Regions from separate parts of the Streptomyces sp. NPDC048417 genome, predicted to be linked through region 3. Evidence: riboswitches for the same ligand, from Rfam matches in the RefSeq annotation. Region 3 holds a riboswitch; each other region holds the start of a gene.
The links. A riboswitch is a leader RNA that binds a small molecule or an ion and turns the genes downstream of it on or off. The one in region 3 is predicted to bind cyclic di-AMP.

Region 1 (2,259 bases), on a different contig from region 3:
GTCGCCGAGAAGATCCTCGCCGACCAGGGCACCAAGCCCTGGCGGACCTGCGCCCTGCTCGCCGGACTCTCCTCGGACGACGCCTCGGTGAACGTCGACACGGGCCTCGGCGGATCGGACGACACGTCCGGCTCCTCCGACTCGTCCTCCGGGCTGTCGGATTCATCCTCTTCATCTGGTTCATCGGATTCATCCGGTTCACTGGATTCCGGCTCGTCCGACTCCTCGTCGGGCGCCACGGACTCCGCCACCCCGTCCCCGAGCGCGAGCGACGACTCCGGTACGGGCACCCCCACCGACTCCGCCAAGGCGGACAAGTCGGGATCTAAGGGCTCCAACGCCTCGAAGGCGAGCAAGAACCCCGTGGTGTCCGAAGCCGATGACTCGGACAATTCGTGGCAGACGGGCAGCTCTTGGGATCTGGTCGACACGGGGGCCGTCGATGGCGGCGGTAAGCACCGCGGCGGCTCGGCGGACGAAAGCGTGACAAACGGTCAAAGTGCGACTTCTTCCGGCCGTCACGCCTCCCGGGACGCCGACACCTACACCGTCCGGGACGGCGACACCCTCGCCTCCATCGCCGACTCCCTTGGCCTCGACGGCGGATGGCGCGCGCTCTATGCCGCCAACAAGGCGGACATCGGCTCCGACCCGAACGACATCGCCCCCGGTCAGGCCCTGAAACTCAGCAGCGAAACGGACGAAAAGTAGCGGGAGTTGGGCCCTCGGACCGCCCTACTTAGAAGTTAAATGTCCGTTTTGGTGAAAGTGTGGGATGAGTCTCAGAAGCCCTGATCATCTTTGAAATTCACCTGATCGCCTGTTTACGGTCAAGGCCGCTCGTCACCACGAGCCCCGGCCGTCGCAACGCCGAGTCCTGCCAGCGGCTGCCCGGGAACAGTCGTCGCGTCAAGCGCCGTAGGCAGGAGCGGGGGACCCAAGGTAAGTGCCGGGACCGGTAGTTGAGGCTGCCGTGTCCGGCTCGGGGTGAAGCCGCGCACCGTGAGGTGTGCGGCCGGGCAACTCAACCGGCCCGAACCCGACAGCTCACCTCGCAGGCGTCGGTGAGGGGATCCGTCATGCTGTTTTCCGGCAAGGGCAAGCACCGTCGTCCGTCCAAGGCCACCCGCGTCGCCGCGCTCGCCGGTGTCACCGGTGTCGCCATCGCCGCACCGCTGATGGCTTCCGGCAGCGCCTCCGCCGCCACCGCCTCCGAGTGGGACACCGTCGCCCAGTGCGAGTCCGGCGGCAACTGGGCCATCAACACCGGCAACGGCTACTACGGCGGTCTGCAGTTCTCCGCCTCCACCTGGGCCGCGTACGGCGGTACCCAGTACGCCGCGCAGGCCAACCAGGCCGGCAAGGCGCAGCAGATCGAGATCGCCGAGAAGGTCCTCGCCGCGCAGGGCAAGGGTGCCTGGCCGGTCTGCGGCACGGGCCTGTCCGGCGCCGCCTACACCGGCAGCGGCTCCTCCAACTCCTCCAGCTCCTCTTCGAGCAGCGCCACCAGCAGCCGTACGACCGACACCCAGGCCGCCTCCCGCTCCGCCGAGCGTCCGGCCGCCAAGAAGACCGTCACCACTCCGACCGGCAAGAAGGTCAAGAAGGGCGACGGCGAGTACAAGGTCGTCAAGGGCGACACGCTCAGCTCGATCGCCGAGAAGCACAAGGTCAAGGGCGGCTGGCAGGCGCTGTTCAAGCTGAACAAGGACATCGTCGACGACGCCGACTTCATCTACCCGGGCCAGCAGCTGCACCTGAAGTAGGACGACGGGCCGCTCCCGAAGCCTTACGAAGTAATACGCGGCGCCCAGCTGGACCACAGCGCCCACACAACCGTGGTCCTCATAGTGAGGACCATGTGAGGGCCACCCCCGTCCCCCACGGGCCCCCGCTCCGGTGCGTTCTCCCCCGTACGCACCGGGGCGGGGTTTCTCCTTGCGGTCCTCCCGCGGCCCTCCCGCGGTCTTCTTCTTGACCCGCTCTTCTTCCGTTCTTCATCGGGCCCCCCTTTGTTCCGTGCGTGAACAATGAGTACCGTCTGTGTGTCCAAGGGTCGGTCGGTCGTGCCGGTCGACGGCCCCGGGACGGTTAGGCTCTAGTCGCAAGGCTGAGCAAGGGCCGACAAGGCCCGCGTGCGCCCGCACAACCAGCGTCACATCCCAAGAAGGAGATGCTCGTGCCGTCCATCGACGTCGTCGTAGCCCGGGAAATCCTGGACTCCCGAGGCAACCCCACGGTCGAGGTCGAGGTCGGCCT
Region 2 (2,259 bases), on a different contig from region 3:
GCGTCGGCACGGTCGGTACCTCCTGAGACGGCTGCATGTCCCTCCGGACGGCGGCCCTCGCACCCGAGCCGCTCAAGGCGGTCGCCGTGGCCCTCCACGGACGGCCACTATGACAACGACGCGCGGTGCGGCGGAGGTTCCGCCCTCACGGTGGACACACGCGCGTGGACGGCCGCGCCGCCCGCCGCCGGGTCGGTGAGCCCGCCACCCCCTGCTCCGACGTGAGCGGAATCACGTACGCCCGTCACAGGTGAACTCCCGGCGGATTCCAAGCCCTTGGGTCGCCCGACGGCCTTCGAGACGCCCGGGCGGACGAAGCCTCCGGGCGTCAACCTCCCCACCGCGCACGATCAGCGGCACGCGCGCGTACCCGGGCCGCACGGAGTTCACGAGGGCGCGCCGGAGAGGCCACACGACCGGATGAACCGGCTGCACAGAACCCGCTGCCGAGCCACACCCGACCGGACCCCACCGGTTCGGCCCATCGAGCCGGAATTCCACCGAACAAGGCAATTCGGACAATCTCCCGAATTGCCTGTGACGCGGGCCACTTCTTCCACCCCAATCACTGCAATCCGCACGAATGACTGCGAGGCACTTTTCCGCTGATGCCGGGAAAAACGGATTCCGCGAATCCCTCTTGTCCGATTCGCCTTAATTGCCGTTTCGTGAAGTAGGTCACGTGGCCCGGAGTGCCACAAAGGCGGTAAGGCGACCCTTCCTCACCTTTCCCTGTGGGCGAGTTGAGGATTGGCAGCCGCAAAGGATCAAGCGGCCTATACGACTCAGATCAAGGTCAATCGGCGTGTTGTGTGAATCAGGTACTTGTTCCGGACATGTGCTCTCGCATACGTTCCCGCTCGCCGGGCGGACGCCGAATCCTGCCGCCGCCCGTCGTGACCCATCGACGAGTCCATTCGCACGGCAGGAGCGGGGAAACCAGGTAAGTCGCCGGACCGGGCGACCGATGTCACCGACGGACGTCGTACCGGAACGGCTAGGGGTGAAGTCGCCTCGCCTCAGGGCGGAGCGGCCGGGCACTCCCCGGGCCCGAACCCGACAGCTCACCCCGCAGGCGACGGAGAGGAACCACGACATGTCTGCTGCCGCCCAGCACCGCCGTCCCCGCCGTAACCGCATCGTCCGCAAGCTCGCCGTCGTCGGTAGCGGCGCCGCCGTTCTCGCCCTGCCGCTCATCGGGGCGACCGCCGCCTCCGCCGCCACTTCCACCACCTCGACGGCTTCCACGACGCTTGCCGGGTACCCGAACAACCTCGACGGCTGGATCCGCGAGTCGCTCGCGATCATGGCCGAGAAGAACATCCCGGGTTCCTACAACGGCATCTACCGCAACGTGATGCGTGAGTCCTCCGGCAACCCGCAGGCCATCAACCTCTGGGACTCCAACGCGGCCGCCGGCATCCCCTCCAAGGGTCTGCTCCAGGTGATCGACCCGACGTTCAAGACCTACCACGTGGACGGCACGTCGTTCGACATCTACGACCCGGTCGCGAACATCACCGCCGCCTGCAACTACGCCGCCGCGCGGTACGGCTCGATGGACAACGTGCACGGCGCGTACTGACCGGCGCCGTCAGCCGAAGAGTCTTTCGAGGACGACGGCGATGCCGTCGTCCTCGTTCGACAAAGTGATCTCGTCGGCCACCGCCTTGAGTTCGAGATGGGCGTTGGCCATGGCCACCCCGTAGGACGCCCAGTCGAACATGGGGATGTCGTTGGGCATGTCCCCGAAGGCGACGGCCTGTTCGGGGCTCAGCCCCAGATGGTCGGCGGCCAGCGCCAGCCCGGTCGCCTTGGTCACCCCGCACGGCTGGAGCTCGACGGTTCCCGGCCCCGACATGGTGACCGTCGCCAGCGATCCCACCACCGCGCGCGCGGTCGCCGCCAGTTCGTCGTCGGACAGGGTGTGGTGGCGCAGCAGCACCTTGCTGATGGGCGCGCACCACAGGTCGTCGCGCCGGTCGACGCGCAGCGCGGGCAGCGTGGGGTGGGGCATCAGATAGCCCGGCTCGATGAGCGTGAGCCCGTCCACGCCGTCCTGGTCGACCGCCGCGTACACCTGCCCGACCTCGGCCTCGATCTTGCCGAGGGCGGTCTCCGCCAGTTCCCGGTCCAGGGTGACCGACCACAGCAGCCGGTCAGCGCCGGCGTCGTACACCTGCGCGCCCTGGCCGCAGACCGCGAGACCCGTGCAGCCGAGGTCGTCCAGGAGGGGGCGCACTCTCGGCGCGGGACGGC
Region 3 (2,259 bases):
GACATGCGCAGGCTCACGCGTGTGGGTGTCCGAGTGGGCCCGGCCCTCACCACACGCGCTCCGCGCCCGCGCCATGGCGGGCGCCCCCCTGGGGCGCCCGCGCCCCTCAGGCCGGTCGCACCACGCTGTGGATGATCGACTCGCCCCCGTAGTAGATCGACTCCTCCCGGACGTACGCGCCGGGCTTTGGGGCGTGGATCATCATGCCGTTGCCGATGTAGATGCCGACGTGGCTGACATCGTCGTAGAAGAAGACCAGGTCGCCGGGCTGGGCGTCGGCCAGGGAGACGGTGGTGCCGGCGTTCACCTGGTCGTAGGTGGTGCGCGGCAGGGAGACGCCCGCGGCCTTCCAGGCGGCCTGGGAGAGGCCGGAGCAGTCGTAGGAGCCGGGGCCGGTGGCCCCCCAGACGTACGGCTTGCCGACCTGCGCGCGGGCGAAGGCGATCGCCTTGGCGGCCTTCGTCCCGTAGGAGGAGTCGGAGGAGGACGACGAGGAGGAGCCGCCGGAGGTCGACGTCGACGAAGACGACGCCTCCTGCTTCGCGGCCGCCGCCTGCTGCTTCGCGAGCTCCGCCGCCTTGCGTGCCGCTTCCGCCTGCTGCTTCTGCTCGATCTCCGCCAGCCGCGCCTTCTCCTGGGCCGTCAGCTGCGACAGCAGCTCCCGCGCGGAGGCCAGCTTCGTCTGGACGGTGGTCTTGGCGGTCTTGAGGTCGTCCTGGGTCTCGGTGAGCGTCTCCAGGCTCTCGGCTGCCGCCTGCCGCTTCACCATGGTCGCGGACTGCTGCGTGGTGTAGTCGTCGACCGCGTCCTTCTGGCGCGAGGTCAGCCGGTTCATCAGTTGCGTCTGGTCGAAGTAGTCCTGAGGACTGTCCGCGAGCAGGAAGGTCGCCGTGTCGGGCGCACTGGCCCCGGTCCGGTACTGGGCCGCGGCGAACGACCCCAGTTCCTCACGCGCCTTGTTGAGCCGGTCCGTGCGCTCGGCGACGTCGTCGAGCAGGGTGTCGACCTGCTTGCGCTGCTTGCCGGTCTTCTCCTTGGCCGCGTTGTACTTCTCGGTCGCCGACTCGGCCTGCCGGTAGAGGGCGTCGACCTTCTTCTCGACCTCCTCCAGGCTGGGCTTGCCGTCCTCGGAGGGCGCGGCGTTGGCCGTCTGGGAGAGCAGCGCCACGGAGGTGAGGGCGGCGGTGGCCAGGGCGGGGGTGCGTATGCCTGCTACGCGCGTTGCGGACGGACGTGACTTGCGGTGCGACGCCAACGGGGGCGACTCCTTCCGTGCTCCGCCTACCGAGTTAGCTGTCGGGTTCGGGCGGGTGGTTCGGAAGGGTTGCCCTATGGTCCGTTCCCCGCTGGGAGGTCGGGACCGATTCACCCCAAGTGTCGGTGTGGGTCCCCGGTTCCGGATGCGCGGCGGCACCCTGGATTCGGCGGAGGCCGTGCGGCCCGGCGACGTTCGCCGGTGGAGGTCGTACGGCCTGCTCGGCACGCTAGCCAACTCGTGTGCTCTGTGTGAAGTTTGATGTGCGATATGCCCGATACATTTTCGTGACCTTCGTGTTGCGGCTCGATAGGATCGGTTGATCGGGGATGGTATGGGGCTACTTGTCCGGTGCGGTCGAGCGGTCCGCGCTCTCGGCTGACGGGCACACCCGTGCTCACGGCGTGTGATCGCTGACCGTGAGGGGCCGATTCTGGCGGGTGACCGGGGTGACTTTCCGGGGTGGGGGCCGGTTGTCAGTGGGGCGCCCTAGACTCGGAGAGCGATGAGCAGCCTCTTTGACGACAGCTTCCTGGCGAGCCTCCAGCCCCCGCGCGGCCACGAGGAGGAACCCCCGCCGCCGCCCGAGGACGAGCACGTACCGGAACCGGTTCCGGACGATCTGTTCGGCGGGCAGTTCGACGCGCCCCCGGACCGGGACGCCTACTACCGCGACGGCGCCGCCCGCCCGGCCCTGGACCCGGCCGCGCTCCTGGAGGGGCTGAACGAGAACCAGCGCGCGGCCGTCGTGCACGCCGGCTCCCCGCTGCTGATCGTGGCCGGCGCCGGTTCCGGCAAGACGCGCGTGCTCACCCACCGCATCGCCCACCTGCTCGGCGCGCGCCAGGTGCACCCGGGGCAGATCCTCGCGATCACCTTCACCAACAAGGCCGCGGGCGAGATGAAGGAGCGCGTCGAGCACCTCGTCGGCCCGCGCGCGAACGCGATGTGGGTGATGACCTTCCACAGCGCGTGTGTGCGGATCCTGCGCAGGGAGAGCAAGA

Region 1: it holds a riboswitch for cyclic di-AMP, as region 3 does, so the genes downstream of both, AB0D59_RS26460 (transglycosylase family protein) here and AB0D59_RS09690 (NlpC/P60 family protein) in region 3, are expected to answer to the same signal.
Region 2: it holds a riboswitch for cyclic di-AMP, as region 3 does, so the genes downstream of both, AB0D59_RS13750 (transglycosylase SLT domain-containing protein) here and AB0D59_RS09690 (NlpC/P60 family protein) in region 3, are expected to answer to the same signal.

Annotation. Positions count from the first base shown of each region.
Region 1 covers NZ_JBEZKI010000017.1:109,589-111,847, reverse strand. Annotated here, with positions in the region: gene AB0D59_RS26465 (transglycosylase family protein) at 1-711, shown strand, start outside; cyclic di-AMP (ydaO/yuaA leader) riboswitch at 905-1,076, shown strand; gene AB0D59_RS26460 (transglycosylase family protein) at 1,080-1,766, shown strand; gene eno (phosphopyruvate hydratase) at 2,174-2,259, shown strand, end outside.
Region 2 covers NZ_JBEZKI010000007.1:233,427-235,685, reverse strand. Annotated here, with positions in the region: cyclic di-AMP (ydaO/yuaA leader) riboswitch at 896-1,091, shown strand; gene AB0D59_RS13750 (transglycosylase SLT domain-containing protein) at 1,097-1,585, shown strand; gene AB0D59_RS13745 (HAD family hydrolase) at 1,595-2,259, opposite strand, start outside.
Region 3 covers NZ_JBEZKI010000005.1:128,375-130,633, forward strand. Annotated here, with positions in the region: gene AB0D59_RS09690 (NlpC/P60 family protein) at 107-1,255, opposite strand; cyclic di-AMP (ydaO/yuaA leader) riboswitch at 1,264-1,437, opposite strand; gene pcrA (DNA helicase PcrA) at 1,761-2,259, shown strand, end outside.